3 regions of the Pectinatus frisingensis genome follow, and region 2 is predicted to be linked to each of the others. Evidence: predicted binding sites of a transcription regulator. Region 2 holds the regulator's gene; each other region holds the start of a gene.
What was found. Region 2 encodes HrcA, which represses chaperone genes, less so after heat shock. Its sites were predicted from a motif close to TGTTAGCACTCNNNNNNNNNGAGTGCTAACA; they were not measured.

Region 1 (11,205 bases), 500 kb from region 2:
ATAAAGGCAGCAAATATTGCTTTCATTAAAATGCGCCAGTTCATTTTTTACTTCCATAGAAAAAGAAGGCATCATTCTACCCCCTAATCACTATTTTCTTTTATTCCATTTACCGTCAGTTTTCAATCCATAAGCCATCTGCATTATATTATTGGCCAATTTTTCCGAATCATGGTGAATTACATTAGTTTCATTTATTATATCAGCCTTTACAAAACCGACACCAAGTTCATGAATTGCCTCCTCATCCACGACCACCGGATATTGACCTTTTTGAGCATAATAATCTTGTAATGCCGGAGAAATCTGCTTATCATTAGCCAGTACATAATCAACGCTGCCAATCCCCGCATGTTCAAGTATTGCCTTTACATGCATAGATACTGTATAATCATCCGTCTCTCCCGGTTGTGTCATCACATTACAGATATATATTTTTATAGCTTTGCTTTTCCTTACAGTTTCAGCAACTTTTTTGACAAGAAAATTAGGCATGATACTGGTATATAAACTGCCCGGTCCCAATACTATAACTTCAGCGTTTTTTATTGCATTTATTGCTGACGGTACAGGTTCTACTTCACGTGGGAAAATGTGCACACGTTTAATTTTTTTGTGGGCAAGTGGAATTTGTGATTCACCTTCAATAATACTTCCATCTTCCATTGTTGCATTCAGTCTTATCTTTGCCGTACTGGCTGGGAAAACACGCCCCTTAACTGCCAGAACCTTACTGGATTCCATTAAAGCCTTTTCCACGTCACCGGTGACTTTAGTCATTGCTGCTATAAATAAATTGCCAAAACTATGCCCCGCAAGCTCACTTTCACCTTCAAAACGATACTGGAATAATTTTTCCATTAATGGTTCAGTGTCTGCCAATGCAACAAGACAATTACGTAAATCTCCTGGCGGTATTATCCCGAATTCATTGCGTAATCTTCCTGATGAACCTCCATCATCAGCAACCGTAACTACTGCCGTAATATTACTCGTAACCTCTTTTAATCCACGCAGCAATACTGATAATCCGGTACCGCCGCCGATAACTGTTATCGCTGGTCCTCTGTCTAATTTTCTCTTTTCATATATCAAATCTACCAGTTTTTCCGAGCTATCCGGCAGCAATACTGTAATAATCGACCTTATTGTCATTCGCATAGCCAAAAGCATGACAATAAAACCAATACAGGCTATTAATATTCCCACCGCATTAGTCACTGTATAATTATATGTTCCTGTAGTAGTATAAACTATACGGAAAATAAATTCTTCTATACCGTCAATATATTTATAGTTAAATACTATAGTTAATCCGATTATTATCAAAAGCACACCGGCAGCGAATAAAAGCAGCCAGCGCTTAAATCGCATACCAGGATAAAGCCATTTCAAAAGGTGCATGAATGCGTTTCCCCCATATTAGACCTATTGTAGATGTTCATCAACATCATTTTTCATTAAATCGCGGTGCTCCAGATTAGCTAAATATCCCCTATTTTTCAACAAATTGAATAGATGCCGTGCTATAAATACGGATCTGTGCATGCCACCGGTACAGCCAATAGCTATTACCAATTGACTTTTTCCTTCTTTTATATATTGTGGTACCAAAAAATTTATGAGCTCATCTAACTTTTCAAGGAATTGCTGTGTAACTGGCCATTTAGCAATATAATCGGCAACTTCCGGAACCGCTCCGCTTTTATGACGTAATTTTTCAATATAAAATGGATTAGGTAAAAATCTTACATCCAATACCATATCTGCATCAAGCGGCATGCCAAATTTAAAACCAAATGAAAGAACATTTATATTCATCTGATCGCCACAGTCATCACCGAATAATCTAAAAATTTTTTGTTTCAATTCACTTTTTAATAAAGTCGAAGTATCAATTATATAAGTTGCCTTGTTACGGACACCGGCTAAGCGCTCCCGTTCCATATTTATACCTTCACTTATTCGTGAATTTGGTGCCATTGGATGGCGACGTCTTGTTTCCTTATAACGGCGTATGATCACTTCATCGGAAGCTTCCATGAACAACAGCTCAAATGGCTTATTTTCCTCATTCATTTGCTTTAGCACATGAACAAACGTATCAAAAAACTCTCTGCTTCTCGTATCAACTACCAATACGACCTTATTCACATGCCCGGCAGAATGAATACAAAGCTCAGCAAACTTAGGAATAAATACTGGTGGAAGATTATCAACACAAAAATAACCTAAATCTTCCAGATTGCGGCAAGCCTGTGTTTTTCCGCTGCCCGACATCCCTGTAACGATAACAAGTCTGAATTCATCTTTTTCCTTCATCTTTTTTCACATCCATTTCACTTTTGAATGCTGGTGCTACTGCTGATTGACTGAATAATACTAACTTGCTGCCCCTGTTACAACACAACACTTCTTTTAAAGCATTTTCGTATATATCCCAATTATAAACCAATTTCAATCAAATGTAAGTATTCATTTTTCATATCTCACTGCTGCATTAAAAACATCTTTTATGAATATATGCTTTTTTTCAATACATACCTGTATATTGCTTCAGCAACACCATCATTTTCATTATCGTTAACTACATAATCGCATACATCTTGTATATGTCTGGCAGCATTTCCCATTGCCACACTCTTACCGGCTGCCCTTAGCATCGGTAAGTCATTGTCAGCATCACCAATAGCCATAACTTCATCAATAGTAATTCCCATCTGTTTTGCCAGCACATCCAATGCACTTGCCTTACTCACGCCAGGATTAATAACTTCAATCAACCCTTTTTTAGACTTGACCAAGGTTACTTTCTCTGCAAATTTTTCCATCATTTCACTGATTATTTCATCTTCATTTATGGCTTTTTCCGGTGCATCGGGATTAGCAAAATTTTCCAAAACAAATAACAGTTTAGTAACATTCCTATTTTTACGTTCCAATGCCTCCCACCCGATAGTTTTTCCCTCTATGCCAACACTCTTTTCATAGCTTATCGAACGCTGTAAATATTCAGGAAAATATAATTTATCATCACTGTTTACCTGCACATACCAATGTTTTTGTGCACAGTATCTGACAAAAGCACTGACAACTGCCGGTTCAATACAACTTTCAAAATATATTTTACCAGCTGTTGACTTTATCAATGCTCCATTGTAGGTTATAAGTGGTACATCCAGCCCCGCCTGTGCGGCATATTTAACCGCAGAACTATACATGCGTCCTGTAGCAAAAGTCACCATGACTCCTGCATCAACAGCATCTTTTATCGCTTTAATATTTCCTTCAGAAATATTGTCATCATTCGTCAATAAAGTTCCATCTAAATCTGTCGCAAATAATTTTATTTCCATATAAGTCCCCCACTATCATTATATAAAATCCCAAAAAAAATGAAGTTGTCACACGTAACCATTTTCATTCATAAATATGCAAATATTTACTCTCTTTGTCCGCCCTTAAAAGGATAGGGGACCGCGTAGCGGTAATGGATTGCATCTTTATGAGGTCAATGCTGTTCATGCGACAGCCCCGCAATATTTCAATGTAATGCTTTAGAAATTATAACAAACCCCTTTTTAAAAATCAAACCTATCAACTACATATACATATAAATTACTATCAAGATAAAATTATTATTCCGAATGCAGACTGTGTACCTTCAACTCCGACGTTGGATTTTTATAATAATATATAAATAAATATTTTTTTACTTTTTTACGAAAACACTTGATTTTTTCACTGATTTTATTTATTATAAGAGATGTGGTTAGCACTCATCTTAAGTGAGTGCTAACAAGAAAATAATAGTAATTTATTTTTATAAGGAGGAACATACAATGATTAAGCCATTAGGCGACAGAATTGTAATCAAAGTTTCTGAAGGAGATATGAAAACTGCCAGCGGTATCGTATTGCCGGATACAGCCAAGGAAAAACCACAAGAAGGCGAAGTTGTAGCTGTCGGCGGCGGTAAAGTTCTCGACAATGGACAAAAAGTTGCTCCAGAGGTAAAAGTAGGAGATAAAATCATTTTCTCAAAATATGCTGGAACTGATATCAAAGTTGATGGTGCTGACTATTTGATCGTCCGTGAAAGCGACATCTTAGCAATAGCTTAATAAAAATTAGTTTCAACAATAATTTAGGAGGTTTCATTAATAATGGCTAAACAGATTTTATTTGGTGAAGAAGCTCGCCGTGCCCTCGGTAAAGGCGTTGATTCATTAGCAGATGCTGTAAAAGTAACGCTTGGCCCAAAAGGTAAAAATGTTGTTTTAGATAAAAAATTTGGTGCACCGACAATTACAAATGATGGTGTTTCCATAGCTCGTGAAATTGAATTAGAAGATCCGTTTGAAAATATGGGTGCACAACTTGTTAAAGAAGTTGCCACAAAAACTAATGATGTTGCCGGTGACGGTACAACAACTGCAACATTACTCGCTCAAGCCATGATCCGTGAAGGTATGCGCAATGTTGCTGCCGGTGCTAACCCTATGATCATAAAAAAGGGAATCGAAGAAGCAGTAAACACTTTAGTTGCCGAAATAAAAGCAAAATCACATAAAGTTGAAGGCAAAGCTGCTATTGCTCAAGTTGCGACAATATCCTCCAGCGACAGCGAAATGGGCAATCTCATTGCTGATGCAATGGAAAAAGTTGGTAAAGATGGTGTTATCACCGTTGAAGAATCCAAAGGTATGGCAACAAACCTTTCTGTTGTTGAAGGAATGCAGTTTGATCGTGGTTACATATCTCCTTATATGGTAACTGATACCGATAAAATGGAAGCGGTTATGAACGATCCTTATATCCTTATTACCGACCGTAAAATCTCTGCAATTGGTGATATTCTGCCGATTTTGGAAAAAGTCGTAAAACAAGGCAAGGAACTCGTCATCATCGGTGAAGATCTCGACGGTGAAGCTTTGGCAACAATTGTCGTAAATAAACTGCGTGGTACTTTCAAAGCTTTAGCTGTCAAGGCTCCCGGCTTTGGTGATCGCCGTAAGGCAATGCTTGAAGATATTGCTATCTTAACCGGTGGTAATGTGATAACTGAAGAACTAGGCAGAAAACTTGACAGTGTCGAACTTGAAGATCTTGGACGTGCTCGTCAGGTACGCTCTACTAAAGAAGAAACTACTATCGTTGATGGTGCCGGTGACAAAGATGCTATCAAATCACGCTGTGAACAAATCAAAAAGCAAGTCGCTGCCACAACATCTGATTTTGATAAAGAAAAACTACAGGAACGTCTCGCCAAATTATCTGGCGGCGTAGCTGTAATTGAAATTGGTGCTGCTACCGAAGTAGAATTAAAAGATAAAAAACTCCGCATTGAAGATGCTTTAAATGCTACCCGTGCTGCCGTTGAAGAAGGTATCGTTGCCGGGGGCGGTACAACCTTTATTGACATCTTACCGGCTCTTGACAAAATCACATCTTCCGGTGATGAAAAGACCGGTGTGGAAATAGTTAAACGCGCTATTGAAGAACCAGTACGCCAAATAGCTAACAATGCAGGACTCGAAGGTTCTGTAGTTGTAGAAAAAGTAAAAAAAGCCGGTACTGGCAAAGGGTTCAATGCTCTTACCGGTGAATATCTTAACATGGTAGATGCTGGTATCGTTGATCCGGCTAAAGTTACTCGTTCTGCTCTACAGAATGCAGCCAGCATTGCTGCTATGGTTTTGACAACAGAAACTTTAGTCGCTGACAAGCCGGAAAAGAATCCTCCTGCTGCACCAGCCGGAATGCCTGGCGGTGGAATGCCGGGAATGATGTAATAAATTACTGACTATAGATTTATAGCTGGTTGTTTTGCCTCTGCAAAAGTTAATTAACTTTTGCAGAGGTTTTTTATATCATAAGGTTTTTTAACGATCCTTTGTAAATACATGGCAAATAATCTATACTATACATATTCATTAATGAGGAGGAACAATACTTGAATTATGAACGAAGCACTCACCTGACAAACGATGCAAAAAAAATTCGCGAAGCAGTATTTATCAGCGAACAGGGGTTTAAAAACGAAATTGACGCTATCGATAAACACGCCATACATCTTATATTTTACAAAGCGGCACAGCCAGTCGGTGTATGCCGTTATTTTATCAGTAATATTAACGGCGTATATATTATCGGTCGCTTAGCCGTACTCAAAAAATATCGCAAAGATCATATCGGTGCTTATATTCTGCAAACTGCCGAGCAGAATATAATTAAAGATGGCGGCAAAAAAGCCGTGCTGTCCGCACAGCTTCAGGCACAAAAATTCTATGAAAAATATGGTTATATTGCCAACGGTCCTATTTATATGGATGAACATTGTCCTCATATTCATATGGAAAAGTTATTAAATAAATTCAATTTAGATAAGGAAGATTCTCTTGAAAAATTTTGATTCTTTTTCTCTTCTTCCAGTTATTACTCTTATTCTTTTAAGTGTGGTTTTAGGAACCAGTGAATTTATTATCATCGGTATTTTACCTGACATTGCTCTCAGCATAAATTCTTCTATAGCAATGATTGGTAACCTTGTTTCAATTTTTGCCCTTGTTTATGCTATTGGAACATTTATTATTACACCTGCCACCAGCTCATTAAATCGTTATTATTTAATAATAATTTTAACAATAATTTTTATAATCGGTAATGTACTATTTGCTCTGGCTGATTCTTATTTATTTTTAATATTGGCTCGCATGCTGATTGCCGTTGTATCAGGAGTCATTTTGGCTATTTCTATGACTTTTTCTGCCGAAATAGCCGGCCCTGCTATACAGCCCAAAATTATCAGCTGGATATTTTCCGGATTCAGTATGGCAGCTGTATTTGGGGTACCGACCGGTACATTTATAACTCATCTTTTAGGATGGCGGACAGCCTTTCTTCTGTTGTCATTTATTAGCCTGATCATATTACTGATGCTTATTTTTTATCTTCCTAACACCGGATCTGGACAAAAATCTAATATATTAAGGCAGTTAGGACTTTTAAAAAAGCCACACATTCAGCTGGGTATTATGATTGTTATATGCGGTGCAGCTTCTACATATGTATTTTACACCTATTTGACTCCTATATTACAAAAATATCTATTTATTCCTGAACGATATATCAGCCTTATTTTAATAGGCTTCGGTGTCAGCACTATTATCAGTAATTTTTTATCCGGGCATATTGCCCTTACTGGCGGAATGAGACGTATGCCTTTATTTTTTCTTATACAGGCTTTATTCTTAAGTACATTGTTTCTTACAATAAAAATTCCTACCCTATGCTTAATTAATATATTTATTATTGGCACTGTAATGTACCTGCAAAATTCACCCACACAACTGCATTTTCTAAATACTGCCGTGCGGGAAAAACCAGAAGCAATCAATTTTTCTGCCTCACTGGTTCCCATATCTTTTAACATCGGTATCGCACTCGGTTCTGCTTGTGGCAGCCTGGTTGTAATATACAGCAGCATACAGTACGTTGGTTTATGGGGTGCAGCAATCGCTTGTGGTGCAGTATTTTTTAATCTAAAACTATTGAAGACATAATCATGGGGCTGTCTCACGTAACCATTTTTATTCATAAATTACAATATTCCACTTTCTTTGCCACCCACAAAATAGTGGGAGACGCATAGCGGTGGTGATTGCATCTTATGAAATCAATACGGTTCATGTGACAACCCCATCTTCAACTATAATACTTGTTCGGTTCTGGCAATTATATCATCTTGTGTCTGCCTTGATAATACATTAAAGAATGCCGAATAACCTGCTACCCTGACAATAAGATCGCGGTGTTTTTCCGGGTGCAGCTGGGCGTCAAGCAAAGTAGCTCGTGATACGACATTATACTGCACATGATATCCATTCAGGCGATTAAAAAAAGTCCTTATAAGATAAACTAATTTTGTACGGTCAGTTTCTTTTTCTAATATTTGCGGTGTTACCTTCTGATTGAGCAATACTCCGCCGGTTATTTCGTGTGTCGGTAATTTTGCCACCGTTTTAAATACAGCTGTTGGCCCATTCACATCCATAGCGTGACTCGGAGAACATCCTTCAGCCAATGGTGTATGTGCTTTTCTGCCATCGGGAGTTGCCAATGTTCCCATCCCCTGACCTACATTTGCCGAAATTGAAGATGTACCTGCGTAATAAGTACCACCAATCGGTCCCCGACCATAGCGAGTATTATGATATTTTTTTATTTCGTCAATATATACATCATAGGCTTCACAAATAAGCTTATCAACATAATCATCATCGTTACCATATTTAGGTGCGTCAATCAAAATACGGCGGATACGTTCACCTTCCTCTCCGGAAAAGTCACTTACTAACGCATCCCACAATTGCTGTGGTGTCAATTTCTTATCTTCAAACACACATTTTTTAATTGCTGCCAAAGAATCTGCCATATTAGCAATTCCCACCTGCAGACCACTTATAAAATCATAAACTGCACCACCTTCTTTTAATGTTTTACCACGCCCAATACAATCTTCAACCAAAGCTGAGCAAAGCACATCAGGTACATCTTTCTCCAACACCATATCACAGCAGGTTTCAATAATAATACTTTGCCGGGTAAAGTAACGAATCGTTTTATTCCAAGCGTTTTTTACATCATCATAAGAATGCATCCTGCAAAAATGTCCTGTACCTTCCATAAGTTTTGTCCCCGATTCAAGATCGACACCATCATTCAAACCGATGAGCAATGATTTAGGAAAATTCAAAAAACTCATCCCTGTACAACGATATCCCCATTTCCCCGGAACAGCTGTTTCTACACAGCCAATGGCACTATAATTATAGGCGTCTTCTTCCTTGACACCTTTTTCAATAAATGATGGAATTATTATTTCATCGTTATTGAACGCCGGCATACCAAAACCGAGACGGACTACTTCAATACATTCCCGCATAAAATCATCACTAATGTTCCGATGATACCGAACTGTTAAATTAGGCTGCGGCAAATGAACCTGGGCAACACTTTTCAATATCAAATACGACAACGGATTTACTGCATCCTTCTTATTTATCGTCTGGCCGCCAATAGTCACGTTCTGATACAAAGGACTGCCTGCACTGAACTGCGTATGTGACCAACTGCGTACTTTATTTATCGTAAAAGTTTTCAACCACAAATTAGTCAAAAGTTCACAAGCACCATCTTGTGTAATTATTCCTTTATCAATATCATGTTTATAGTATGGATATAAATATTGATCAACTCGTCCATACGATAATGAATGTCCATTTGATTCAATCTGCAGCACTAAGTGGATCAGCCATAACGACTGTACAGCCTCATGCAGACTATCAGCCGGTTCATAAGGTACCTTGCGCAAAATCTGCGCCATTGTTAAAAGTTCTTTTTTACGATTTACTGCAGCCGACTGTGCCTCATGTTCAGCCAAATCGGCATAACGTCCGGCAAAACTGCGAACAGCTTCTATAACTATCAAAACGGCCTTGTAAAAATGATATTTATTCATTCCATCCATAGTTGTCAAATCAAGTATCCGCAGTGCCTGTTCAGTTCTTTTCTGATAGTCTTTCAAACCTTTTTTTAAAATTGTTTCATAACTGACTGCCAGATGCGCATCTCCAGAAGTAATATTGCCTTCAGCTTTTATTATCCCCAAATCATAAAATATTTTACTTTCTGGCGGCATCATCGCCAATCCTTTATCCTTAGTTGTATTATGCTGCCAATAGGGTGCTATATTTCTTAGTTTATGCTTAGTTTCTTCCGTTATATAAAAAATATCACCATCCCTTTTTTCAAATTTATCCAATTCATCTATAACCCAATCCATCGCATATTCGGGAAAAACAGGAGCAAAACGATTACCAGATGCCTGATTTCCCGCAATCAATGTTTCCGGTTCAATAAAAACAGTCATTTTATCTAAAATATTTTTCAGCATATAAGCTCTTTTTTCAATAATAGGTCTATCGGCAAAGTGCTTATAAGCTTCAGTGGTATAGACAGCGCGCTCCGCGCAAATATACGGTTTGGCATTAACAAGATCTCCTCTGAATTTATCCATACGTGCTGTAAGACAGCCAAAATACTTATTTATTTTCATATAAATCCTCCTAAAAAAATTATTTTATTTTATTATTTTATATTGATTTTTATTGTTATTTATTGCTATAATAACATTGAAAGTTAACCTTGTCAAACAATTTTGTCAATATAAAACAGAGGTAGTTATATGTTAGCAAATATATTTAATATACAAAAATTCAGTATTCACGATGGTCCTGGAATAAGGACGGTAGTATTCTTTAAGGGCTGCCCCTTGACCTGCCTTTGGTGCAGCAATCCGGAATCGCAGCAACAATACCGGCAGCTTCTTTGGGATAAAGACAAATGTTATCACTGCCGCACCTGCGAAATGCTCTGCCCGCAAAAAAACATTCACTTTGACGAAAATCTATCATTCAGCTATAAGTCCAAACTTTGTCAGACCTGTACCGCATGTGCTGATAATTGTCCTCATGGTGCATTATCAACGGTCGGACAGTTTAAATCCATAGATTCCATAATGGCAGAAGTATTACAAGATAAACCCTTTTATGAAGAATCCGGTGGTGGACTGACTCTTTCCGGTGGTGAAGTTTTAATGCAACCCGAAGCTGCGGCCGCTTTATTAAAATCTGCTAAAGAGAACAATCTGCACACTGCTTTAGAAACCACTGGTTACGCCAGCAAAACAGTATTTAAACAAACAATCATCAATGCAGATTTACTATTGTTTGACATAAAACATTATGACCGTCAAAAACACAAAAAATATACCGGTGTATATAACGATATCATATTATTAAATCTAGCCTATGCAATAACCCTGCAAAAAGAAATAATAATCCGTATTCCCGTCATACCAAGTGTAAATAATAAAATAGCTGATGCTGTTAAATTTTCTCATTTACTGGCTTCACTGGATATAAAAGATATTAATCTATTACCTTTTCACCAATTCGGCCAAAAAAAATATGAACAGTTAAATCGTCCCTACAGTTTTAAAAATACTAAGGAACTGTATAGTGAAAATCTTACACAGTATGCCAAAGTCTTTCAACAAAACGGATTCAACGTCACATTATAATAAATGAAAAGCCTGAGAGAAAATAAATCTCTCAGGCTTTTTATTCCCATACTTTCATT
Region 2 (11,205 bases):
AAACTAAAGGCTGGAAAAAGCAGATAGAAGGGTTGACTGCTTTTTCCAGCCTTTTTGCTATTGAAAATATATTATCGGTTTGATAAAGTGGCAGGAGGGTTTTTATGAATATTACATTGAATGGTAAAATAGTATTTTTGGACAAAAAAATGATGGTTGATGAACTTTTGGAGGTAACAAAAGCACAGACCCCGGAATATATTACGGTTCAGATCAACAATGAATTTATCGACAAAGCTGATTTTGGTATAACGCCAATTAATGAGGGTGATACTGTTGAATATCTTTATTTTATGGGAGGTGGTCAGTGATGGAAATAACTAATGAACAGATGGAACGGTATTCCCGGCAGATTATTTTGCAGGGTGTAGGAGGCAAAGGACAAAAAAAACTGCTTCAGGCAAAAATTCTGATTATTGGCATCGGAGGTTTGGGTTCTCCGGCAGCAATGTACCTTGCTGCAGCGGGGCTAGGTACAATAGGACTGGTGGATTTTGATAATGTTGATTTATCAAATTTGCAGCGTCAAATAGTACATTCAACGAATGATATTGGCAGACCAAAAGTTTTATCGGCAAAAGAAAGTATCACAGCGATAAATCCTGATGTAGATGTAGTTACATATCAAGAAATAGTAGATTCCGGTAATTTAAAAAATATTATTAAGGATAGGGATTATGATTTTATTCTTGACTGTACGGATAATTTCCCTGTAAAATTTTTGATTAATGATGCCTGTGTACTTTTGCAAAAACCATTTTCCCATGCTGGAATTTTAGGATTCAAGGGACAGACAATGACTTATGTACCCGGTAGAGGCCCTTGCTATCGCTGCGTTTTTCAAACACCACCGCCGTCTGATGCAGTACCAAGCTGCAAACAGGCTGGGGTATTGGGAGTGCTAGGTGGAATAATAGGGACACTGCAAGCCACCGAGGCAATAAAATACATATTAGGACTGGGAAATTTATTAACGGGGTGTTTGCTGACTTATGATGCATTGACGATGGATTTTAGGAAAGTTAAGCTTTCCCGTAATAAAAAATGTGCAGTCTGTGGTGAAAAGCCAACTATTACAAGGTTGATTGATTATGAACAACCAAAATGTGAAACAAGAAGGTTGAGCTGATGATTGTTTTACAAAAAAAACAAATGGAAGATATTGTCAAATTTGCCAAAGATAATCTGCCCAATGAAGTCTGCGGGCTTATCAGTGGAATAAAAAATGGACAAAAAAGCATTGTAGAAAAAATATATTTTTTAACTAATATGGATCATAGTTCAGAGCATTTTTCTATGAATATAAAGGAGCAGTTTGATGCAATTAGGGATATGAGACAATTTGGATACATATTGCTTGGTAATTTTCACAGCCATCCATCTTCACCGGCAAGACCATCGGATGAAGATAAAAGATTGGCATTTGATGCAGCACTAAGTTATCTTATTTTATCATTGGCGGATAAGAAGCCTATATTAAAAAGTTTTAAAATAGAGAATAAAATTTCCAGTGAAGAATTAATAACGATACTATAGCAGGGGGAAATTAAGTGGAAAATGTTGATTATAAAGAACTAAAAAAAGGCGGATTTATGCGTCAAATACAAAAAGATCATTTTTCTATGCGTCTAAAATCAGTCGGCGGACAATTAACGGTACAGCAGCTTAAAACGATTCAAAAAGTAGCCGAACAATATGGACATGGTTATATTCATTTAACTTCACGGCAGGGCGTGGAAATTCCCTTTATCAATGTAAATAATATCAGTCAAATAAAGACGCAACTGGCTGAAGGCGGCGTGAAGGTCGGTGCCTGCGGTCCAAGAGTGAGAACGATAACGGCCTGTCAAGGTAACAGCGTTTGCCCGTCAGGTCTTATCAATACGGTGGAAGTGGCTGAAGGACTGGAAGAAAGATATGGCGGCAGGGAACTGCCCCATAAATTTAAATTTGGTGTTACGGGTTGTTGTAATAACTGTTTAAAGGCTGAGGAAAATGATCTTGGTATAAAAGGCGGTATAAAACCCTTATGGAATAGTTCAAAATGTACTTTTTGCGGGTTGTGTGGGGCAATATGTCCCGGTAAAGCCATAGAAGTTGGTAAGATAGATAAAAAATTGCATTTTGAGTCAGATAAGTGTATTTATTGCGGTAAGTGCGTTAAAATTTGTCCTACTTCAGCATGGTCTGGGGAAAGCGGTTTTATTGTATCTTTTGGTGGACTGTACGGAAACAGGATAACCATTGGCAGGAGATTGCTGCCATTGATTTTTTCTACAGAAATTTTATATAAAACAATTGACATTGCACTGGCTTTTTTTGAAAAAAATGCAAAGAATGGTGAAAGATTTGCAAATACGTTAGACCGAGTAGGCTGGAAATTATTGGAAAAGGAGCTGAACAAAGCATTATGAGTATAAAGGCAGATGATTTTGTAGATATTACCGATGTGGTTTGTCCGGTTACCTTTGTAAAAGCTAAGATGAGTATAGAAGAACTTGAGAATGGACAAATACTTGGAGTAAAACTCAATGAAGGGGAACCCCTTTTAAATGTACCGCGCAGTTTTAAAGATGAAGGACATAAAGTTATTGAGGTAAATGATAATGGCGATGGGACTTTTACTGTTTTTGTGGAAAAAGGCGGATTGTAATTAAACCAAACTTGAATGAAAAAATGCCGATGAAGCTATTTTACTTCATCGGCATTTCGTTTATTTAAAAAAGCGTTTAATTTTATCCTGCCAGGTTTTTTGCTCCGGATTAACATTTTCATTGTTTTCTGAGGCAAATTCTTCTAATAATTCTTTTTGTTTGGTAGTTAATTTTTGTGGTGTAAGTACTTTGACTTTTATGTGCTGATCACCGCGTCCAATACCACGCAGATATGGAACACCTTTATTTTTCATACGCAGAATAGTACCTGATTGAATACCCGCTGGGATGGAAATTTCGACTTTTCCATCAAGAGTAGGGACTTCAATTTTGTCGCCTAATGAGGCTTGAACAAATGAAATCGGGACTTCGCAAATAACATCATTGCCGTCACGGTGGAATATTTTATGTGGTTTAACTGTAATGTAAACGTATAAATCACCGGGGCTGCCACCTCTGGTACCGGCTTCTCCACCACCGGATACCCGGATGCGGGAATCATTGTCCACACCAGCAGGAATCTTTACTTTTATTTTGCGGCGCACTCGTGTATGTCCTTCACCATGACAGTCAGGACACGGTGTTTTTACTATTTTACCAGTACCATTACAACGATCGCAGGTACGGGTATTTACCATGCGCCCAAAAGGAGTATTGTGAACTTCTTGTATTTGGCCGGTTCCGTGACATTTAGGACATTCTTCAGGTTGTGTTCCTGGTTTGGCACCGGTTCCGTGACATGTTTTACATTCTTCAGTGCGAGGAATAGTAAGCTCTGTATCTTTACCGAAAGCTGCTTCTTCGAAACTTATTTCCAAATTATAGCGTAAGTCATCGCCTCTTTGTGGGCCTTGCCGCCTGCTGGAGCGGCCACCGCCACCGCCAAAAAAGGCATCAAAAATGTCACCAAAATCACCGGATGAGTCACTGAAACCGCCAAATCCACCGAAACCACCAAAATTACCAAATCCACCGGCACCGGCTCCCGCACCGCCATCAAAAGCTGCGTGACCAAATTGGTCATATTGTGCACGTTTTTTGGAATCTGATAAAACTTCATAGGCTTCATTAGCTTCCTTGAATTTTTCTTCGGCTTCTTTAGGGTTGTCCTTGTTAAGGTCAGGATGGTATTTGCGGGCCAATTTTCTAAATGCTTTTTTTATGTCGACCTCGGTTGCATTTTTAGGAACGCCGAGGACTTCGTAATAATCTCGTTTTTCGCTCACTTTATCCACCTTGATATATAAATAAGATTAACCTGATGACTTCGAGTATCGCAAAGTCATCAGGCCAGTAATATTACCTGTTGTCATCTGCAAGAAAAGTTACAGATAAATTATTTTTTGTCGTCATCAACTACCTTGTAGTCAGCATCGACAACATTATCATCATTTTTCTTGGTATCGTTTGGTGCAGACTGCTGAGCCTGCTGTCCGCCGGCAGCCTGACCTTGAGCTTGCTGAGCCTGCTGATACGCTGCTGCGCTCATTTCGTAAAGTGGTTTTTGCAATTCTTCAGTAGCTTTCTTGATAGCTTCTGTATCAGTGCCTTTTAGAGCTTCCTTGACTTTATCAGCAGCTGATTGAATCTTTTCTACAGCAGATTTATCGGCTTTATCACCCAGGTCTTTAATCGCTTTTTCGGCTTGGTATACCATACTGTCAGCATTGTTTCTAACATCTATTTCTTCTTTATGTTTTTTATCTTCTGATGCATGGGCTTCTGCTTCTTTGACCATGCGGTCAATATCTTCTTTACTCATGCCGCTGTCGGATTGAATAGTGATTTTTTGTTCTTTACCGGTACCGAGGTCTTTAGCTGAAACATTAACAATACCATTAGCGTCAATACTGAATGTAACTTCGATACGAGGTACTCCTCTTGGAGCCGGTGGAATATCGGCAAGTTCAAAACGGCCTAAAGTTTTGTTGCCGGCTGCCATTTCCCGTTCACCTTGCAGCACATGTATGTCAACAGATGGCTGATTATCGGCAGCTGTTGAGAATACCTGGCTCTTAGAGGTAGGTATGGTGGTGTTTCTTTCAATAATTTTGGTGCATACACCGCCTAAAGTTTCAATACCAAGCGACAGCGGAGTAACATCCAATAAGAGTACATCTTTTACATCGCCGGCCAGGATACCACCTTGGATAGCAGCACCGATAGAAACACATTCATCAGGGTTTACACCGCGGTTAGCTTCTTTACCAAGTTCTTTTTTTATTATTTCCTGAACAGCTGGAATACGGGTCGAACCACCGACAAGAATGATTTTGTTGATGTCGTTAACAGTAAGATCAGCATCGGCCATAGCTTTTTTAGCCGGTTCAATCGTAGCGGCAACAAGATCGGCGGTTATTTCGTTGAATTTAGCGCGGGTCAAGGTTAAATCAAGATGTTTAGGACCGCTGGCATCAGCTGTGATAAACGGCAGATTGATATTGGTCGAAGTCATATTAGAAAGTTCGATTTTTGCTTTTTCAGCAGCTTCTATAAGACGCTGTGCACTCATTTTGTCTTTTGACAAGTCAATGCCATTAGATTTTTTAAATTCATCTACCATCCAGTCCATAACACGTTTATCAAAATCATCACCACCTAAATGAGTATTACCATTTGTGGCTTTGACTTCGAATACACCGTCGCCGAGTTCCAGAATGGACACATCAAATGTGCCGCCACCTAAGTCGAATACAAGAATAGTTTCATCTTTATCCTTATCAAGACCATAAGCCAAAGACGCTGCTGTAGGTTCGTTGATAATACGCAAAACTTCAAGGCCGGCTATTTTGCCTGCATCCTTAGTGGCCTGACGTTGGCTGTCATTGAAGTAAGCAGGAACAGTAATGACCGCTTGGGTCACTGTTTCGCCAAGATAAGCTTCAGCATCTGCCTTGAGTTTTTGCAGAATCATGGCGGATATTTCTGGTGGTGTATAGTCCTTGCCGTCGATAGTTACTTTGTAATTTTCTCCCATATGGCGTTTTATGGAAGCTATGGTCCGGTCAGGATTGGATACAGCCTGGCGTTTTGCCAGTTGACCGACTAAACGTTCACCATCTTTAGTAAAACCTACTACTGACGGTGTAATGCGGCTGCCTTCCGGGTTGGTTATAACTGTAGGTTCGCCACCTTCCATAACTGAAACTACTGAGTTGGTTGTACCTAAATCGATACCAATTATTTTTGACATTATAAAATTCCTCCTATATATTATGTATTAAATATTGCTTATTGAATGATTCCCCAAACAAGTCAAACCACCAAAATGATTTTCTACCCTTGATGGGGAAATGGATAATGTTAATTGGAAACAACTTTTACCATTGATGGGCGTATCACCCGGCCGTGTACTATATATCCCTTTTGCAGTTCCTGTTCAATCGTATTGTCTTCTTTTTCAGCATCTTGCACACGCATCACAGCCTGATGAAAATTGGGATCAAATTTTTCACCTGTGGTTTTTATGGTTTCAAGGCCATTTTTGACGAGAACTTCATTGAATTGGGTAAAGACCATTTTAATGCCCTTTTTTAAAGCATCAATATCATCACCCTCAACTGCCAATGCCCGTTCAAAATTGTCAAGAATAGGCAGCATGTCCTTAATTAAACCTTGTAAGACAACATCGGCAATTTCAGATTTTTCCTGAGTACTGCGGCGTCGGAAATTAGTAAAATCAGCCTGCAGTCGTTTGAAACGATCATCGGCTTCCGCCAAAGACTTTTCACCTGCGGTAAGCTGGGTCATCAAAGAATCGATGTCGGCAGATTTTTTATCAGCTTCATCATCCGCTGACTTTTCAACTGCGGGTTTTTGCTGATCTTCTTCAGTATGTTTGTTTTCATCCGACAATTTTTGAGCTTCTGCCGATACAGCTTCATAGATTTCTTTTTTCATGTCATCTAACTTTTCGCTGTCCTTTTTTTTCATGTCGTCTTTAATGTATGGCATATTTAACCTCATCTCTTTAATAGTATCTATGAAATATCTATAAAAATCTTTTTAAAATATGAGCTAGATTATCATTCATGAATTTTAGTAAAGCAATTACTTTACTGTATTCCATACGAGTCGGTCCGAGTACGGCAATAGTTCCAAGCTGTTCGCCGGCCAGATGATAAGTAGCTCTTATTACACTGCAATCCTGGATGCTGCTGTATTTATTTTCCTGACCGATAGTTATCACAAGGTTGGCCTTGGAATCTTGAGTATTAAGAATGTCACGTAGGATAGGTTCTTCTTCCAGCATAAGCAGTATGCTCTTGACTTTATTTATATCATGAAATTCCGGTTGATCCAGCAGCTGTGGTGTTCCTTCGGTGTAAATCTGATTACGCTTTTTACCGGCCATAGCATGATCAATAATATTTATCACTTTATTGAAAACAGCAGTGCCAATCATTTGCGAGCGCATCTTATGAATTTCATTCATGCTGATTTCACCTATTTTTTTACCGGACAGATAGTTATTCAAACCAGCGGCAATTTGTTCGAAATCGGTAAATGATGTACCGGCGGGCATATCAATTATCTTATTTTCAATATAACCGCTGTCACTCATTATAGCAGCAACTACATGATTGTCATCCAATGCAACAAATTTTATATAACTGAAAGTGGCTTCGGCGAGCTGAGGTGTTATAACCATTGATATATTGTTGGTCAGATAAGAAATTATTTTGGCTGTTTCGCGAAATACACCTTCCAAACGCTGCACTTTTGTATTATACCACTGCTCAATCAGATTTGTTTCTTTATTGGATAACTCAGTTGGTGTGAGTAAATCATCCACGTAAAAACGGTATCCCTTCGACGAGGGGATACGACCTGATGAAGTATGAAGATGTTCAATATATCCTAAAAGCTCCAAATCTGCCATTTCATTCCGTATCGTAGCAGGGCTTATACCAAGATTATACTTCCTGGCAATAGTCCTTGAACCAATAGGTTCGGCCGTTGAAATATAATCATCAATAATAGCCTGCAATATACGTTGTTTCCTTTTGTCAATCATGACAGCACCTCCTCTATTGAACAAAGTGCCTAGCAGATAATTTATTAGCACTCTCGATTGGTGAGTGCTAATTTCTAATTAAAAATATACAACCATTTAATCAAAATGTCAAGAAATTTACAATAAAATTATCAATTAGTAAAAATGTTATCAGACTATTAATTGGTATATAATAGTCTATATCAATTAATAATTCAGGAGAAAATTATGGAAGAAATAATAAAAGCAGCAGCCGCCTCGCTTGTCGATGCAACTATTGTCTCACAAGAAGGACTTAAAGTAAAGCTTGTTAATAATGATATAAAAAAAGGAATGTCTGTTATTGGATGTATTGAAAAATTGTTGGATGGTTGTGATTATTTTCGCTTCGCTGTTGCTTTTATTACACAAAGTGGTTTGATAATGCTTAAGGATAGTTTGAAGAGATTACAGATAAATGGAGTAAAAGGCCAGATATTGACTACTGATTATCTCGCATTCAATGATCCGCGGACATTGGCACAGATAAATAAATTACCTAATGTCACTGTACGAGTATATACCAAAAATAATTTTCATATTAAAGGGTATGCATTTTTAGCATCAGATAAGATAACTTATCTGATTGGCAGTTCTAATATCACACAGGAGGCATTTAAAGCTAATCAGGAATGGAACATAAAGTTTACTTGTACCAGTCAGGGAGACCTTGCCAGAAAGTTGAATAGTGAGTTTGCTGCACTATGGGATGCAGGACAGGAAATTTCTGCTGAATGGTTAAAACTATATCAGCAAAAATTTCTTTCATTAAAAAAAATATATAAAATGCGACAATCAATATCGACTGATATTGATTCTATTATAAGACCCAATGCAATGCAGATGCGAGTATTGACAAAAATAAAAAAACTCTATTATGACGGGAAGAAAAAGGCACTGTTGATTTCTGCAACAGGAACGGGGAAAACTTTTTTGAGTGCTTTTGCAATAAAGGAAAGTAATTCACGACATATATTATTTATAGCGCATCGGGAACAGATTTTGCTGCAGGCTGAAAAAAGTTATAGGGAAATATTAGGAAAAATTGATACTGGTTTTTTATCGGGCAGTGAAAAAAATATAAGTGCGGATTATGTTTTTGCAACTATAAATATGCTGGCTAAAGATGATATTATGAGGCAGTTTTCCCCCACACATTTCGAGTATATAATAATTGATGAAACACATCGTGCCGGAGCTAAAAGTTATCAAAAAGTCATCAGTTACTTTAGGCCGCGATTTATGCTTGGCATGACGGCAACACCAGAAAGAACCGACGATTTTGATATATATAAGCTGTTTGATAATAATATCGCCTATGAAATACGCTTACAAGAAGCGATGCAGGAAAATCTGCTATGTCCTTTTCATTATTTTGGTATAGCGGATATTGAAGTTGCCGGAATGATTGTTGATGATAATACGCATTTTAGTAATTTGGTCAGTGAACAGCGTGTGCAGCATATAATAGAACAAGCCGGATTTTATGGATACAGTGGGGAACGATTAAGGGGATTGGTATTCTGCCGAACGGTGGATGAGGCAGCGGAACTTTCACACAAATTTAACGAACGAGGGTTCTGTACGATTGCTTTATCCGGAATTGATACGCAAGGCAGTAGAAATGATGCCATCAGTCGACTGGAGCAGCCTGAACGACAGGGAGGGCTGGATTATATATTTTCTGTTGATATTTTTAATGAAGGTGTCGATATTCCTGCGGTAAATCAGATAATTATGCTGCGTCCGACAAAATCACCAATTGTGTTTGTACAGCAACTGGGACGGGGGCTGCGTAAAGAAAAAGAAAAGGATTACTTAGTAGTTCTTGATTTTATTGGTAATTATAGTAATAACTTTATGATTCCGATAGCGCTGTTTGGAGACAATTCTTACAATAAAGATAATATGCGGCGCTGTATCAGTGACGGCAAAAATATTTTATATGGACCTTCAACAGTAAACTTCGATACAATTGCCAGAAAACGCATTTATGAGGCGATTGATAAGGCCCATTTAAATGATGTGTCATTGTTGAAGAAAGCCTATGAAGACTTAAAAAATAAACTGGGAAAAATTCCGCAAATAAATGATTTTTCTTATTTTGGCACAATAGATATTATGCGTTATTGGGATAAATTTGGTTCATATCATGCATTTTTGCAAAAATATGAACCAAATTATAACGTTGCCTTAACAGGCGTGCAAGAAGAAATATTACAATTCATCTGCAAGCGCTTCGCTCGTGGCAAAAGAATATATGAAATAGAATTATTGCAGATACTACTTGAAGGAAAAGAAGACATATTTACTGTGCTGACAGCTGCTTTAGCACAGCAATATCATATAGGACTGCCAGACACAGTCAAAGAATCTGTAATAAATAATATGACAAATGTTTTTACTATCAGTAATGAAAGAGAGAAATACCGACATTGTGTATTTATTCAGCAAACAGACAGTAAATACGTGATTTCTGATGTTTTTCGTGCATGTTTAAAAAATAAGGCTTTTAAAAACGAATTAATTGATGTACTGGCTTATGCAAGAAATAATTATCAAAATAATTACTATGATACTTATGCAGAAACAGACCTGTGTCTTTATCAAAAATATACATATGAAGAAGTCTGTTGGCTGTTAAATTGGCCGCATAAAATAAATCCTAATGCCATGGCCGGATACTTTTATGAAAAAAATACTCGCACAATACCGGTATTTATCAACTATATAAAAGCGGATGCTAAACGTGTGGCATATGCCAATAAATTTTTGTCGGATCAACGGATAACAGCTTATTCTAAATTAAACAGAAGGGTTGATTCTCCGGATGCCAGACATATTTATAATGCTGATAATGAGAATAATCGCTTGTTTTTATTTATTAGGAAACCGTATGAAGACAAAAACACCAAGGAATTTTATTTCCTTGGTGATATACATGCTATAGGGAGACCAGTGCCGGCGCCGCGTTTTAACGGATTCAAAATTGTCTATGAACTGATGACACCGGTACGGGAGGATATTTTTGATTATTTACTTAGTTGAAAGGAATGTTAAAGACGTTTTTTAGCAATTACACGGCGCATCTTTTTAATATTGTCTACATAGGAAGCATGGTTTTTCATAGCTATCCCCGTGTATAAAATATCAACAATGGCAATATGCACAAGTCTTGATGCCATTGCCTCCGAACGATAACGAACTTCGCGGCCCATACCAGTCAGCGTAATGTCAGCCAATTTAGATAAAGGAGAATGATTGTAACTGGTGATGGCAATAACTTGGGCAGTACTTTGCTTGGCAATCCTCACTGATTCCAAAAGTTCAATTGACGCCCCGGTATGGGATACGGCGATGACCACATCATCTTTTGATAAAAGTGATGCTGAAGTGAATTGCTGATGTGAGTCTGAATAGGCTTGGACCGGTATACCAAAACGAATAAACCTTGTTTCAATATCGCGGCAGATGGTGGCAGAATTGCCGAACCCGTAAGCAACAATACGTTTGGCA
Region 3 (11,205 bases), 520 kb from region 2:
ATTATTTGTGACTTATCTTTATCAGCCAAATGAGCATATTTTCGGGCAAGTTTTATTGCTCCCTCATTTGCTTCAGCACCGGAATTAGCAAAAAACACCTTATCCATTTTACTCAATTTGCTAAGCTTTTCAGCTGCTTTAGCTTGTACTTCTGTATAATAAAGATTTGAACAATGGATCATTTTACCGGCCTGCTCACTTATCGCTTTCACCAAAGCCGGATAATTATGTCCCAATACATTTACGGCGATACCACCCAAATAATCAAGGTATTTTTTCCCTTGGGTATCATAAACATATGGTCCATCACCATGATCGAGCACTATTTTATAACGGGCAAAAACCGGAAGATAATGTGCCTCATCTTCGGCATATATTTCTTCATCTGTCATTTTATGACCTCCCCTATTTCTCTCTATACAATCTCATCGTATTACCTGCGTGCCAATACCTTGTGAGGTAAATAATTCCAAAATAAGTGAATGTGCCTGACGACCATCAATAATACTGGTTTTAGCGGTGCCTTTAATTAATGAACATAAGCACGCTTCCACTTTTGGAATCATTCCACCGTTTATGCTGCCGTCAGCTATCATTCGTCGGGCCTGTTCTTGTGTCAAAGTGGATATAAACGTGCTTTTATCATTATAATCTTTGTATATTCCCTCTATATCAGTCAATAACAACAACTTTTCAGCATGCATAGCGCCGGCGACTTCTGCTGCTACGTAGTCTGCATTTATATTATACCCGGCACCATCTATCCCAACACCGATTGGTGCTATCACTGGTACATAATTTTGATCAAGTAAATCATTCAATATATCTGTATTTATTTTTTCAACTTCTCCCACAAATCCAATGTCGATTTTTCTTATCTTTCCATTATCATCGTGAACTGCAGCCAATTTCTTATGAGCTATAATAAGTTTCGCATCTTTCCCATTCAATCCCACAGCCCGAACACTCAGACCATTCAAGCGGCTGACTATTTCCGAATTTATTTTGCCAACAAGAACCATTTCCGCAATTTGTATCGTTTCCTTATCAGTTACCCGTAAACCATTGATAAATTGTGATGTTTTACCAATTCTTTGTAAAAAATCAGTGATATCGGGACCCCCGCCATGCACAATGATTGGCCGTATTCCGACATACTTCATCAATACGATATCATGCATCACTTTATTTTTCAAATCATCATTTATCATTGCATTGCCACCGTATTTTATCACAATTGTCTTGCCATAAAATTTTTGTATATAAGGTAATGCATCCACTAATATCGAAGCCTTTGCTTCAGCAGAAAACTCCATGGGACATAACTCCTCAGGTGTGATATTCACCATTTATTTTCACATATTCATACGATAAATCACAAGTCCAAACGGTCGCTTTATCATGCCCCAAATTTAAATCAACATCGATAACTATATCATGTTTGGCCATTATTTTTTGTAATGCATTTTTATCGAATTGAGCTCCCATACCATTTTTATAAACAATAATATCACCGAATTTAACAATAGTCTGTTCCGGCTGCATTGCCACTCCTGAATAGCCTACAGCGCAAATTACTCTTCCCCAATTGGGATCCTGTCCAAAAAAAGCTGTCTTTACTAAAGGTGAATTAGCAATAGACATTCCTACTTTTTTTGCATCTGAAAATGTTTTGGCGTTGTGGACATTAACCGTTATGAATTTAGTTGCTCCTTCACCGTCAGCGGCAATTTTTTTAGCCATTTCACAGCAAAGTTCCGCTAATGCCGAATAAAAAATATGATAATCTTCATTATCCTTAGTTATTTTGCTATTGCCCGCCTGTCCGTTTGCCATGACTATAACCATATCATTGGTACTCATATCACCATCTACTGATATCATATTGAAGGATTTTTCCACTGTTCCAGAAAGAGCCAGTTGCAGCCGAACCTGATCAATATCTGCATCCGTAGTAATAAAGCAAAGCATTGTCGCCATATTCGGCTGAATCATGCCGGCTCCCTTAGCTATAGCGCCTATATGAACTTTCTTACCATTAATCATTACTTCCGTGGTCAATGATTTTATATATGTATCCGTAGTAATAATCGCATTAGCAGCACTTTCACTGCCATCATTATTTAATGCCGCAACAGCAGCAGGAATTCCCGCTGCAATTTTTTCCATTGGTAATGTCACACCGATGACACCTGTCGAAGCGACCACCACATCATCTGCTGCAATATTCAGCTTTGCCGCAGCTAAAACTGCCGTTTTATTGGCATCATCCAATCCTTGCTGTCCGGTACAGGCATTGGCACACCCGGAATTAGCCACAATTGCTTTTGCCGTTCCGGTGCTGACAACATTCTTAGACACATAAACCGGAGCAGCCGCAACTTTATTTTGAGTAAATGTCCCTGCTACAACAGCATCATATTCACTGACAATCATCGCTAAATCAGGATTACCACTTTTTTTAATACCTGCCTTGACACCGGCTGCCTTAAACCCCTTCGCATATGTCACACCAGCTTTATTTTCTTTAACCATTAAAAATCCTCCTATAATTGTTTTTTTCATTTATGGATAAACCGGTGCCATCATCAACCCTGTTTTTTCATTAAATCCACAAGCAATATTAAAATTCTGCACCGCCTGCCCGGCTGCGCCCTTAACTAAATTATCAATTGCCGACAAAACCACTATTCTGCCAGTCCGTTGATCAACATGCCATCCTATATCACAAAAATTAGAACCGCGCACATTCTTTGTTGTCGGATAAGAGTTTATACCTCGTAAGCGAATAAAAAATTCTTTATCATAAAAACTATGAAAAGCATCATTTATCATCGTTTTAGTTACTGATGGTAATATATTAGCATAACATGTACTTAAAATTCCTCTGTCCATAGGTACTAAATGCGGAGTAAAATTAAGTGTAACTTTTTTTTGCCCCAGCCATGATAATTCTTGCTCAATCTCGGGTGTATGGCGATGTGTTGCTACACTATAAGCCTTAAAACTATCATAAAGTTCCGGAAAATGATTAGCAGGACTAGCCGTACGCCCTGCCCCCGACACACCTGATTTGGCGTCAACAATGATACTGGAAATCTCTACGAGACCATATTTGACCAGTGGTGCCAGTGCCAAAATACTTGCTGTAGTATAGCAGCCGGGATTACCGATTATTTTAGCTGATTTTATCATTTCACGGTGTAATTCAGACAACCCATACACACGATTTGTTGTCTTATGAGTATGCTTCACCTTATACCATTTTTCATATACTTCTGTATTATTAAAACGATAGTCTGCACCCAAATCAATGATTCTGGCAGCCTTGTTTTCCAACTGTCTGCCCACCTGCATTGCATGTCCGTGTGGCAGACAAATAAAAAGAAAGTCACTGGCATCAGCTATCTCATCTATTTTATCCATACTAATCAACTGTTGATCGTATATTTTATATAAATGTTCATAGACATCAGATATTTTTCGTCCGGTATTACTTTCTGAAGTCAAGTACATGACTTCAGCTTCAGGATGATTATATAATATCCGTAGCAATTCAATACCTGCATAACCTGTAGCACCTATTACACTGACTTTCATTCCATAATCATCTCCTCTTATGTAACTGTTTAATAATTATACATCTTTTATGCATATTTTTGCAAGTACAATATCAAAAAAACTTAATTTTATTATAGAAAAAGGATATTGCATAAATTATCATCTATGCAATATCCTTTTGTTAATTGACCCAATATTATATTGAACAATCTTTTAATATGCCGATATTTACTTAGCTTTTTTATCTTTATACTGTAACTTCACCGATTCAGCGAAACCATTATAAAACAATCCATTAAAAGATTTATAAGCATTGATATTATTATCGCCCTGACCACCGCCAATAACTTCAAAAGAGTATAAATAAGCGCCATTTTTTGCTGAATATAAATCATAAAATATTACAACACGGCTGTCATTAGCTATTGTGGCTACCAAATAAGCGTCAGCATATTTACCAATATCCTGTTTAAAAACTTTTTTAGCAGCATTTTTATCCAATGTCTGCAAATCAACGCCGCTGTCTTTTTCTATAGCATTAGCTATAACCGTATAAGGTATCACCGTAACATTTTTTAATTGTTTAGCATCAAATCCTGATTGAGCGAGTGTTGCCATTACGTCCTCGATTTTAGGACTGTTTTTTGTCTGAATGTAATCAGGCATAGCCACAGCAATAGAATGTATTGTAGAAAGGTTAAATGAGTCATCCATAATAACTGTCTTTGTTGAGGGCATTGCAAATGCCGCTGATGTAGTGAAAAAAAGCATCATCATTGTAGCTGATAACAATTTTATCATATACTTCAAAATAATCTCCCCTTAAAATAACGTTCTGATATATTTAAGTATACTCATTAAAGCAGTCAGCGTCAATTACTTATATATCTTTATCCATATATTATGCAATCCATCTATTGCATTCAAATACTCTGTGAATAATTCGGCAAAGTATTGATTTTTTTTTCAAAGCGTTGTATAGTAATCATAGTATTAGCACTCACTCGTTAAGAGTGCTAACAAGGCAATCCATGACAAGGGAGTTTGAATTATGTCTAAAGAAACATATGAATTTCAAGCAGAAACCAAACAATTACTTGATTTAATGATCCATTCCATTTATACCAATCGAGAAATTTTCCTGCGTGAGTTAATATCCAACGCTTCTGATGCTATCGATAAGATACACTTTGAAGCCTTGACCAATAAAGATTTATTGGAGGGTGACAATAACTACGAAATCTTTCTCGTACCAGATGAAACGACACATACATTATCGATCTCTGATAACGGTATTGGCATGACTCGCGATGAGCTGATCGATAATATCGGTACAATTGCCAAATCCGGAACAAAAGCCTTTTTGCAAAAAATGATGAAAGCCAAGGAAAACAACTCCAGTGTTTCCGGGAAAGAACTTATCGGACAATTTGGAGTAGGGTTTTACTCTGCCTTTATGGTAGCAGAAAAAATAACTGTGATCACCCGTAAAGCCGGACAAAAGCAAGCTTACAAATGGGAATCAGCTGGTGATGGTTCTTATACTATTGAAGAATGTAATAAAGACAAACGCGGTACCACTATAACTTTATCACTGCTTCCTGATTTTTATGGTGATAAAGCAGAAGAAAATTTTGTTGATACCTATAAATTAGAAAGTCTGGTAAAAAAATATTCTGATTATGTACGTTATCCGATAAAAATGAATTTTGTCATTGAAGAAACACCTAAGGACAAAGATGGCAAAGAAATAAAAGATGCTCCTAAAACTAAACGGGACGAAATTCGTACGCTCAATTCCATGCAGCCGCTCTGGACAAGGAACAAATCAGAAATAAAACCCGAAGAATATAATGAATTTTATAAAAATCTCTTTCATGACTGGGAAGAACCGATGGAAATTTTACATAACAAAGCCGAAGGTACTATTGAGTATACTTCATTGTTATTCTTTCCTGCCAAAGCTCCATTCAATTTATACCATACTGATTATCAGCCTGGTTTGCAGTTATATTCACGCCATGTATTTATAATGGATAATTGCAAAGACCTGCTGCCGGAATATTTGCGTTTTGTTAAAGGGTTAGTTGATTCACCCGATTTTTCACTTAATATCTCACGTGAACTTCTACAGCAAAGCCGTGAATTGAAAATAATAGGCCGTAATTTAGAAAACAGCATATTAAAAACCCTTGATAAAATGCTTAAAAACAAACGCGAGAAATATGAAAAGTTTTGGGCTCAATATGGCAAATCGCTAAAAATTGGCATATATAATAACATGTATAATGGTACTGATACGATAAATAAATTGAAAGACCTATTATTATTTGCAACTTCCGATGCTGATAAAGGACTCAGTTCCTTAAAAGAATATGTTGAACGCATGCCGGAAAACCAGAAAAAAATCTATTATGCTTCAGGTAAAGACCGCAAGGCTATCGATGATTTACCACAAATGGAATTACTTAGGGATAAAAATGTCGAAGTATTATATTTATTGGACAACGTTGATGAATTTGCCATTGAAGCACTGCATGAATACGACAATAAACAATTCCATTCTATCAGTCGCGGTGATCTTGACCTTGACGATGTTGAATCGCAGCAAACTAAAAAAGAAACTGAGGATATCACTAAGAAAAATGAAGATCTGATTAAAGACATCAAAGAAAGTCTTGGTGATAAAGTTGCCGATGTAAAAATCAGTAATCGTTTAAAAAGCAGTGCAGTCTGTCTGGTTGCCGATGAACAAGGTCCCAGTTTCGCTATGGAACAGGTATTTGCTGATGCCAACAATCCGATGTTCAAGGCAAAACGCATCTTAGAAATAAACCCGCATCACCAATTATTCAAACGGTTGCAGACAGTCCATAACCAGGGAAAAACTTCTCAGGAATTTAAAGACTATTGTGATCTATTATTTACACAGGCCCTTTTAATAGAAGGAATTCTGCCAGAAAATCCTTCTTCCATCGCAAATAAAATTGCTGCTTTAATGGCTAAATAAAAATTTATATAATAAAATCTCTTCCATAATAATATGTTACCTCTAGATAGGACAATGAAAAAATACATTGTCTTGTCTGGGGGTATTTTTTATGCTGCATAAAAGTAAAATTGATCTAGTATCAAAGATAAAAACCCGTAGAATGAACTGAAAATTCTATGCGGCTGAGTCAAACAAAAAACGAATGACCGCTGCAACAGAATTCAAATATTATATAGATTCAGTGATTTACAAGTTCTGCCTAAGTGCCATCCTTGATTTATACGATTGCCGGGTTGTGTCGTATATATTAAGCAACCACGACAATAACCGGTCGGTTTTTGATACTTTTGATGAGGCTATGAAAGCCAATCACGGTACATCCACTATTTCACAGTGCCTATGGATTCCAATATACAAGCCGCGAATTTCACAAGAGAACAATAGACTATAAAATGACACAAGCATGTCCCGAATAGTTCATTGCACCGACAACAGCCTGATAGAAAGATTCCGGGGAATCTTGAAATATGAAATGTATTACCGTCACCAATTTACCAGTCGCCAATAACTGATACATGCAGTCCTCGGCTATATCCACTACTACAACTTTGAGCTTTGCAGCGCCACTTACATGTGATGACACCCTACGAGTACCATGAGCAGTACAAAGCTGCATAAAAAAACAGCCCATCCTTACAGATGAACTGCAAAAAATTCGGTTCAACGTCAATAGTTGGGGTAATAAAAGATTCAGACAATAATTACGAAGGGAAAGCAGGGGTAGATTATCCTGCTTTTTTTTTCGTAATTAGCAATAAATAATAATCTGTTACGAAATCTATTAAAGTTCCTTACACCAAAACATATTCTCTTTAAAACTTTAGTCCTGTTATTGCAGCCTTCTGTATAACCGTTAGTATATCCTGTAAGTACGGCTCTCCTTATAGGATGAATCCATTTGCGTACACTTTGAGCCATAGTAAGGAATTTATCTATATTGTAGCTTTCTACAAGCATGAACCATTTGCTCAGACGCTTATTGAACTGTTCCTCCGTTTTACTGTCCATAACTTTATAAAACAACTCTTTTAATACATAAGCTTTCTTTAAGCGGGGCGCTATTTTTAGCATATTAGCAAGCTGTTCTTTTTCTTCTTTTCCCAAATAACGTTTCCGCTTTAGTAAAATAAATCGGCTTTTCTTGAAATAACGCCTGCGTATATCGGTGAATTTCTTTTGTTCCTGCTTGCGCACATATTCTATAACCCAGTTGGCAAGACGCACTGTATGAAATTTATCGGTTATTACCTTGGCCTCAGGGAAGCATCTGGTCATAATGCTGCGGAACTGGCTGCTCATATCCATTATTACATATTTTACTTTGAACCTTTCTTTAATATCTGTGTTTGTAAGATAGTTATAGATATCTTCACTGTTCCTGTTAGGCAGTATATCCAGTATCTTCTTCTTTTGTGGATCGGTAATGATACACTGGAATTTATAACCTCCGGCATTGCCCTTGAATTCATCTATGGAGATTATGGCAGGAAATTTATATATGTGCCGGTATTTAATATTCTCTATAGTTCTTGCTACCGTACTTGGAGAAACATTGCAGATATTAGATATCTGTTTCATATTCAGTAAGTTAGTGCAGTTATAAAGGATTTGTTTTTGTAAATTGGTGGTAACGGATCTGTATTTGGGCAGCAGGTTATTCTTCTCTGGAATTTTCTTACCGCAGTTAGGACATACATAGCGGCGTTTCTTTATGAATATTGTATATGGTGAACCTGGAATGGGTATATGTTTAATCTTTTGCAGGCGATAGTCGTGAATTTTTGTAGTCACAGCTCCGCATTCAGGACACACATGCGGTTTTACGGGAAGGCGCAGCGTGAAGGTTTTATTTACAACATTTATTACTTCAAGCCCTTCTAAACCTAATAATTGTATAGTATAATTTTCCTTGAGCATAAAATAATCCATCCTTTCTTTTATTGTGTGGTGCTTTAATTGTAACGGATTTATTTATTTTATGCTCTTATTTTTTTGCAAAAAAATAATGCTGAAGTAAGCTTGAATTTTTGCTTACCCCAACATTTAGTGTACAACCAAAAATTCTTATATTTTTTTGATTGCCTTCCTGACGGTATGCACACCATAATCGGCAGAGGTTTTATTATATAATACTGGAAAATCCCAACATTATTTCAATAATACATTTATCAAATGGTATGGATACGAATCGTACTAGTATCACCTTCAGCAAATTTCATACCAGAAGTAACAATTGCCTTATCACCGGATTTAACAAAACCCTTCTTCAATGCTGCAGCAGTAACTGAAGAAATCATTTCATCAACATTATTCCATTCTTTACCTACTATAGGAACAACACCCCAGCGAAGATTTAGATGACGGGCAACTTTTCCATTAGGTGTATATGCCACAATCGTTGATTCAGGCCGATATTTTGATATAACCTTTGCTGTATAACCGCTTTCAGTAGGAGTTATGATTGCTGACGCGTCAAGTTCATATGCCATCTGAACAGTAGCATGTGCTATAACATCAGTAGTGATACCCTGACGTTCAAAGCCCTTATTCAAAAAGATTTGCTTATATTCAAGTGCTGATTCAACACGTTTAGCAATAGAATTCATTACTTTTACAGCTTCAACCGGATAATCACCATTAGCTGATTCACCGCTCAGCATAATAGCATCTGTGCCATCAAAAATTGCGTTGGCAACATCTGAAGCTTCAGCGCGGGTAGGACGAGGATTCGTTGTCATGGTTTCCAGCATCTGGGTGGCAACAATAACGGGTTTGCCGACCTTATTACATTTTTTAATAATTGATTTTTGAATCAAAGGCACATCTTCAGCCGGTATTTCAACACCAAGATCACCACGGGCAACCATTATCCCATCTGCTGCAGCGATAATTGCATCAATATTTTTGACGCCTTCAGTACATTCAATCTTTGGAATTATTTCCATGTGTCCATTATATTCTTTGATCAATGCACGTATTTCTTCCACATCGTCAGCGCGCTGAATAAATGATGCCGCAACAAAATCCATATCATGTTTTATACCAAAAATGATATCATTTCTATCTTGTTCCGATATAGCCGGCAGTCCAAGAGAAACCCCCGGTGCAGCAACACGTTTCCGCGTACTCATTGGTCCGTCATTAAGAATAGTTGTAATAATATTCTTACCGGAAATTTCTTCGACACGTAATCCTACCAGACCATCAGAAAGCAAGAGAGTATTGCCTGGTTTTACTTCTGTATAAAGGGTTTTGTGATTGACAGATATATGGGTTTCATCCCCAGGTTTATCATCATTAGTTATAGTAAACTTATTACCTTTTTTTAAGAAAACCTTGCCATCGGCAAAATCACCTAAACGCATTTCCGGACCCTTGGTATCAAGTACCAATGAAATAGTCTTATCCAACCTTTTAGCTGCATCTTTGACCATATTGATCCGCTGTTCATGTTCCGCATAATCACCATGTGAAAAATTGAACCGAGCCACATTCATACCGCTTTTGATCATATCATCTAAAATCGTTGGATCCTTATCAATATTTGGACCCATAGTACAAACAATCTTTGTTTTTTTCAACATAAAATTCCCACCTATTCAAGATATTTCTTCCCATTTGTGGTGCTTCTCTTATATTGTAGCATAAATGGCGTTACATATAAAGCAATATTATTTATTAATGAAGGTTAAAAAAGATGTATAGGAAAATTTCCCCACACATCTTTCTTTAAAATTAATTATTTTGTATGTTCTTCAACAGCCACAGCCACAGCCACACTAGCGCCAACCATTGGATTATTGCCCATGCCGATTAATCCCATCATTTCAACATGTGCCGGCACAGAAGAAGAACCGGCAAATTGTGCATCAGAATGCATGCGGCCCATGGTGTCAGTCATACCATAAGAAGCAGGACCAGCCCCCATATTATCCGGATGCAAAGTACGGCCTGTACCACCGCCTGATGCCACGGAAAAATATTTTTTACCTTTTTCAATACATTCCTTTTTATAGCAACCAGCCACCGGATGCTGGAATCTTGTCGGATTAGTAGAATTTCCTGTTATAGATATATCTACATCTTCCTTATGCATAATAGCAACACCTTCTTGTACACTATCAGCACCATAACACTTAATTTTACTACGTTCACCATCGGAATAAGCAATTTCTTTAACTACATTGAGATCCCCGCTGGCATAATCATATTGTGTATGTACATAGGTAAATCCATTAATACGGGAAATTATCTGAGCAGCATCTTTACCAAGCCCGTTTAAAATAACATGCAGCGGTTGTTTTCTTACTCGATTAGCCTTACCAGCTATCCCGATTGCCCCTTCGGCAGCTGCAAAAGATTCATGTCCGGCAAGAAAAGCAAAACACTTGGCATCTTCTGATAAAAGCATTGCGGCCAGATTACCATGTCCCAAACCAACTTTTCTATGATCAGCAACAGAACCCGGTATACAAAAAGCCTGGAGTCCTTCACCAATAGCACGTGCTGCATCAGCTGCCTTTGTACAGCCTTTCTTTATTGCGATAGCGGCGCCTGCGGTATAAGCCCAACAAGCATTATCAAAACAAATA

Region 1: groES (co-chaperone GroES) is a predicted target of HrcA. The motif match lies at 3,771-3,801, and genes of this name have one in related genera.
Region 3: htpG (molecular chaperone HtpG) is a predicted target of HrcA. The motif match lies at 4,553-4,583, and genes of this name have one in related genera.

The regions. Positions count from the first base shown of each region.
Region 1 covers NZ_CP045424.1:1,712,701-1,723,905, forward strand. The annotation lists gene whiA (DNA-binding protein WhiA) at 1-72, opposite strand, end outside; gene F8M42_RS08035 (gluconeogenesis factor YvcK family protein) at 91-1,404, opposite strand; gene rapZ (RNase adapter RapZ) at 1,429-2,322, opposite strand; gene F8M42_RS08045 (Cof-type HAD-IIB family hydrolase) at 2,514-3,356, opposite strand; gene groES (co-chaperone GroES) at 3,843-4,124, shown strand; gene groL (chaperonin GroEL) at 4,167-5,795, shown strand; gene F8M42_RS08060 (GNAT family N-acetyltransferase) at 5,957-6,415, shown strand; gene F8M42_RS08065 (MFS transporter) at 6,402-7,565, shown strand; gene F8M42_RS08070 (glycyl radical protein) at 7,712-10,120, opposite strand; gene F8M42_RS08075 (glycyl-radical enzyme activating protein) at 10,250-11,146, shown strand; gene F8M42_RS08080 (fructose-6-phosphate aldolase) at 11,201-11,205, opposite strand, start outside.
Region 2 covers NZ_CP045424.1:2,207,721-2,218,925, reverse strand. The annotation lists gene thiS (sulfur carrier protein ThiS) at 105-311, shown strand; gene F8M42_RS10430 (HesA/MoeB/ThiF family protein) at 311-1,129, shown strand; gene F8M42_RS10425 (M67 family metallopeptidase) at 1,129-1,536, shown strand; gene F8M42_RS10420 (4Fe-4S binding protein) at 1,551-2,414, shown strand; gene F8M42_RS10415 (sulfurtransferase TusA family protein) at 2,411-2,653, shown strand; gene dnaJ (molecular chaperone DnaJ) at 2,714-3,880, opposite strand; gene dnaK (molecular chaperone DnaK) at 3,991-5,847, opposite strand; gene grpE (nucleotide exchange factor GrpE) at 5,958-6,608, opposite strand; gene hrcA (heat-inducible transcriptional repressor HrcA) at 6,646-7,671, opposite strand; gene F8M42_RS10390 (DUF3427 domain-containing protein) at 7,879-10,737, shown strand; gene F8M42_RS10385 (MurR/RpiR family transcriptional regulator) at 10,746-11,205, opposite strand, start outside.
Region 3 covers NZ_CP045424.1:1,690,932-1,702,136, forward strand. The annotation lists gene F8M42_RS07935 (acetylornithine transaminase) at 1-392, opposite strand, end outside; gene argB (acetylglutamate kinase) at 426-1,316, opposite strand; gene argJ (bifunctional glutamate N-acetyltransferase/amino-acid acetyltransferase ArgJ) at 1,330-2,535, opposite strand; gene argC (N-acetyl-gamma-glutamyl-phosphate reductase) at 2,566-3,600, opposite strand; gene F8M42_RS07955 (hypothetical protein) at 3,790-4,362, opposite strand; gene htpG (molecular chaperone HtpG) at 4,613-6,571, shown strand; gene F8M42_RS13655 (hypothetical protein) at 6,999-7,229, opposite strand; gene F8M42_RS07970 (ISL3 family transposase) at 7,304-8,530, opposite strand; gene pyk (pyruvate kinase) at 8,782-10,197, opposite strand; gene F8M42_RS07980 (GGGtGRT protein) at 10,353-11,205, opposite strand, start outside.